Regions from separate parts of the Nocardioides marmoribigeumensis genome, predicted to be linked through region 1. Evidence: predicted binding sites of a transcription regulator. Region 1 holds the regulator's gene; the other holds the start of a gene.

The links. The regulator LexA, encoded in region 1, represses DNA repair genes until DNA is damaged. The targets are predictions, from matches to a motif close to TCGAACANNTGTTCGA.
Region 2: J2S63_RS19605 (HNH endonuclease signature motif containing protein) is a predicted target of LexA. The motif match lies at 1,258-1,273, and genes of this name have one in related genera.

The regions. Positions count from the first base shown of each region.
Region 1 is NZ_JAVDYG010000001.1:43,729-46,190, forward strand. Features, by position in the region: gene J2S63_RS00155 (lysoplasmalogenase) at 1-103, shown strand, start outside; gene J2S63_RS00160 (LysM peptidoglycan-binding domain-containing protein) at 210-620, opposite strand; gene lexA (transcriptional repressor LexA) at 940-1,668, shown strand; gene J2S63_RS00170 (MXAN_6640 family putative metalloprotease) at 1,775-2,462, shown strand, end outside.
Region 2 is NZ_JAVDYG010000001.1:4,100,559-4,103,020, reverse strand. Features, by position in the region: gene J2S63_RS19615 (hypothetical protein) at 1-637, opposite strand, end outside; gene J2S63_RS19610 (SigE family RNA polymerase sigma factor) at 637-1,185, opposite strand; gene J2S63_RS19605 (HNH endonuclease signature motif containing protein) at 1,537-2,462, shown strand, end outside.

The DNA of each region.
Region 1 (2,462 bases):
GTCGGACGCCGTGGTCATGGCGACCTACACCGCCGGACAGGGCCTCATCGCCGCCGGCGTGGCAGCCGCCCTGAGGGGGCACGGCCCCGGTGGGCCCTCGTGAGGGGCCGCCGTGGAGCGGGGCACGTGCGAGGGCCCCGCTCCACGGCCTGCCCGTGCCACCGACCCGGGTCGAGGGAGCCGGTGGCGGATCGGGGGTCCCGGGCTCGTCAGCCCCGCGGGACCGCCAGGACCTGACCCTCGGTGAGGGTCGCGTCCGGGAGCGAGTTGAGCCGCTCGATCGTGTAGACCATGTCGCGGACCTCGCCGGGCTCGGCGATCGTCGCGGCGATCCCCCACAGCGTCTGCCCCCGCTCCACCTCGACCGTGCGGATGGGCTGCGGGTCGCCCGCCTCGCGCGTCGCGAAGGACGCGCCACCCGCCGCGAGCAGGCCGAGGACCACCATCACGGTCAGGACCAGCGTGAGCACCAGACGCCCGCGCCGGGTCAGCCGGACCGGGGCCCGGTCGGTCTCCACGGGCCGGACCTGGCGGACCTGGCGGACCTGGCCCACCCGGACCTGCGGGACCGGACGGCTCGCCACCGTGCGGCGGCCTCCTGCGATCACCATCGTGCTCATCGTGTCCTCCTTGCTCTGCGACCCCTGTCGCCTGGCTTCTCGGCGTCAGGAGCAGTCCAACCGCGCCCACCGACATTTCCGTGAAGCTGTCCGTCGAACGCATGTTCGATCGAACATGTGATCGAAGATAGGGGGGCGAGCAGCATCGCGCAAGGGCTGGGCCGAACAGATGTTCGACACCGGGCGGGGAGGGCGGCCCACCACGCCGCCGCGCGCGGTCGACACGCCGCGTTCGAACACGTGTTTGAACTCGGTCGGTCGCTGGGCATAGCGTGGGCCCCGTCATCCCGACACCACACCGGCTTGGAAGGCGGAGCTCATGGAGCGCAAGGAGCGCAGCGCGACGACCCCCTCACGAGGACGCTCCAACGTGAGCGAGCTGCCCGACGGGCCTCCCGACGCCTCGGGGCTCACCCCCCGACAGCAGCGGGTCCTGACCGTGATCCGGGAGTCGCTCCAGACCCGGGGCTATCCGCCGAGCATGCGCGAGATCGGCGAGAAGGTCGGGTTGACCAGCTCCTCCTCGGTCGCCCACCAGCTCCGCACGCTGGAGGACAAGGGCTTCATCCGTCGTGACCCCAACCGGCCCCGCGCGCTGACCGTCGCCGGCCCGGCCGAGCCCGAGGTGCCCGAGGGCGGGATCGACGAGACCGGCATCGACGACGCCCAGCCGACCCCTGCCTACGTCCCGGTCGTCGGGCGCATCGCCGCCGGCGGTCCGATCCTCGCCGAGGAGCGGGTCGAGTCGGTCTTCCCGCTCCCCCGCGAGCTGGTCGGCGAGGGCACGCTGTTCCTCCTCGAGGTGGTGGGCGACTCGATGCTCGACGCTGCCATCTGCAGCGGCGACTACGTCGTGGTGCGCCAGCAGGCCACCGCCGACAACGGCGACATCGTGGCGGCCCTGCTCGACGGCGAGGCCACCGTCAAGACCTTCCAGCGCAAGGACGGCCACGTCTGGCTGCTCCCCCACAACGAGGCCTACGAGCCCATCGACGGCACGCACGCGACGATCCTGGGCAAGGTCACCACCGTCCTGCGTCGGGTCTGAAGGTCCCGCTCCGGACACGGGTTCTGACATAGGCTTGGCGGCGGTCCGCTCCGGACCGCCCCGGCCCGCGCGGCCGGCACCCCGATCCCCGCACCCAGGACGTCTCGTGCCCCCTCTGCGTTCCCGGTTCGCCGCGACCGTCACCGCCCTGGCCCTCGCCACCCCGCTGGGCCTGGCGAGCCTGGCCGCCGGCCCCGCGGACGCAGCGACGACCGCCCAGGTCGGCGTCGGCGTCGGCGCCACCCTGCGTGAGGCGGGCGCCGCGGCCAGTGCCCGCGTCTCCACCTGGAACGCCGGGCGACGCGCCGCCGAGGCGGCCCTCGACCGGGCCCAGCACCGGCTCGCTGCGGGTCGCCCGGCGCCGGCCCGTCCCGTCGGCGACCGATCCGACTTCACCCTCACCCTGCGTGCCCTCAAGGTCGGGCTGCGCTACCTCGACCCCGGCGACCGGGCGGCGGCCCGCTCGGTCCTGGCTCGGCCGTCCCAGGGCGTCAACGACCCCAACGGCGACGGCTACCGCGTCAAGCCCCGGCGCTCCTGCTCCACGCACGTGTGCGTGTGGCGGGTGACCAGCACGTCCGACAAGGCCTCACGTGGCCAGGTCGCCCTCACCAAGCAGGTGATGGAGCACGTCTGGGACCGCATCGTCACCCAGGGCGGCTATCGCGCACCACGCCCCGACCGCGGTCGCGGTGGCGACAACCGGCTCGACGTCTACCTCGCCGACATCGGCGACGACGGCCTGTTCGGCTACTGCGCTCCCGAGGGCATGGCCTCCGGCCGCTCGGCCTCGG
Region 2 (2,462 bases), 4.1 Mb from region 1:
CCACGCCTGAGTCGATCCCGTCGACCACCAGCCCGTCGCAGCCGGCCGAGCCGTCACACCTCACCGGCAGGGTGGTCCAGCGCTCGGCCAGCGGGTTGCGGACCACCAGCGTGACCGTGTCGCCGTCCCGCACCGCGAACGCCACGGCCGGCGAGGTGGCGTCGTTCTTCGCGGTCGGGTGCCAGCCCTCGGGGTCGTCGACCGGTCCGTCCCACAACGCCTTGGGGTGGCCGTCACCGCCGAGGAGGAAGGGCCGCCCGTCCTGGAAGAACACGAGTCCCGCCGAGGTCGCGGCCGCATCCGTGTCGAGCCACTGCATGTCCTTCGCCGGGAACGACCGGCCGCCCATGCGCACCTGGCCCCCCAGGTCGCCGTACGCCCGCAGGCCGTGGGACAGGTCCATCGGGCCGGTGGCGATCGGCGGCACGCTGACCCGGTCCTCCCCGCCGCCGCCCCGCAGCAGCGCCGCAGTGCTGCCGAGGGCGCCGACGACGACGACGACCAGGACGCCGGCCGCGACCTGCGCGGTGCGGCGGGCCCGTCGCAGGTTGCGGCCCCGTCGGACGACGCGATCGAGGTCCGGGGGAGGGGGAGTGAGGTCGTGCAGGTGCTCGGTGAGCCCGTCGGTGAGGTTCATCAGAGGCCTCCGCTGGTCGAGAGGGCGCGCAGCCGCGCGAGGGCGTCGGACGCCTGGGACTTGACGGTGCCGCGGCTGCAGCCCAGCACCTCGGCGATCTCCGCCTCGGTGAGGTCCTCGTAGTAGCGCAGCACCACGACGGCCCGCTGCCGGGGCGGAAGGGCGGAGACGGCCCGCCACACCGCGTCACGGTCGGCGAGGGACGGCTCGGGGGAGGGCGAGGGGTCGGGCTCCGCGTCGACGTACCTCTCGCGCCGGAAGGCCGGCCGACGCCGCGCGCCGAGCACCTCGTTGACCGCCATGCGGCGCACGTAGGCCTCGGGGTGGTCGGCCGACCGCACGCGGCGCCAGGACGCATAGGCCTTGGCGTACGCCGCCTGCAACGCGTCCTCGGCGCTCGCGACGTCACCGGCCACGGCGTACGTCGTGCGGAACAGGCGCGGCCACGTGGCGTGGAAGAACGTCTCGAACCCCTCCGCGCCGCCGCCGTCCGGACCGGTCCGCGCCACGGCCACCCCCGTCCCCGAGCTCGTCAGTGCGGTCTCCACGCACAGTAGATGCGCGGGGGTCCCTGGCCGGTTGGGTGGCGCCGGAACGCGGCTCACAGGTCCCCACCTTGTTCGAACTGGTGTTTGCTTATTTGCGTGGCGGTGGTAGGATGCTCGCAGAGCTCTCGACACGATGAGAACGGCGAACGACCCAGGGTCCCCCGTGACCTGCCGACCCTCGCGGGGTGCTGAGCTCGAGCCGTGATGGTCCGCAATGGTGATCTTGCCCCGGTGAGGGGCCCCGGATCGGCGACCGGCAGATGCGCACGTCCGTGCCTCTGCTTCGTCGTCGACTCGAAGGGGGCTCTCGTGACTCAGTCGTTGCCCGTTCCGCCCCCGTCTGCTGTGCCGGTGCATCCGGTGCTCGTGGCGCTGGAGGCGATCGAGGGCGCGCTGGGGTCGGTGGCGCAGGTCAACCCCTCGTTCATGCGCACCGAGACCAAGGCGGAGGCCCTGACCCGGCTGGCGCGGGCCGAGGCGCAGGTGGTCGAGCTGCGGATGCGGGTCATGGCCGATGCCGACGACGTGGCCGCAGAGGCGGCCGCCCGTGACATCGGCGGCTGGTACGCCCAGCAGACCCGCACCGACCCCGCGACCGCGAAGGTCGACGCTGCCCTGGCGGTCGACCTCGACCGGCGGTGGACCGTCGTGGCGGCGGGGATGCGGACCGGGGAGGTGTCCCTGGCCCAGGCCCGGGTGATCGCCCGCTCGCTGCACGCGCTGGCCAGGTGGGTCGACCCGGAGGTGTTGGTCGAGGCCGAGACCGCCCTGGTCGAGCTGGCCGCCGAGCACGGACCTCGTCAGCTCGCCGCGCTGGGTGGGCGGATCCTGGCCGTGGTCGCCCCCGACCTGGCCGACGAGGTCGAGGCCCGCCGCCTGGCCCAGGAGGAAGCCTCGGTCGAGGACAAGATCACCGCCACGCTGCGCCACCACGCGGACGGCTCGATCCGCCTCAACGCAACCATGGACAAGATCACCGGCACCCGCTTCGCAGTCATCCTCGAGGCCTTCACCAACCCCCGCAAGACGCGCACGGACGACGAGTCCGCCGAGCCCGAGGCCGGCACCGACCCGGCCGACCCGGCCGACGGGGTCGATCCCGGGGCGGGTGACGACGGGTCGCTGGCCTCCCACCCCGACCCCGTCCAACGACTCCCGCGCGGGCGGCAGCTCGGTCACGCCCTCCGCGCGTTCCTGGAGCGCGTGGACCCCCAGGACCTGCCCCGACACGGCGGGGACCAGACCCTGCTGCAGATCACCCTCGGCTACCGAGAGCT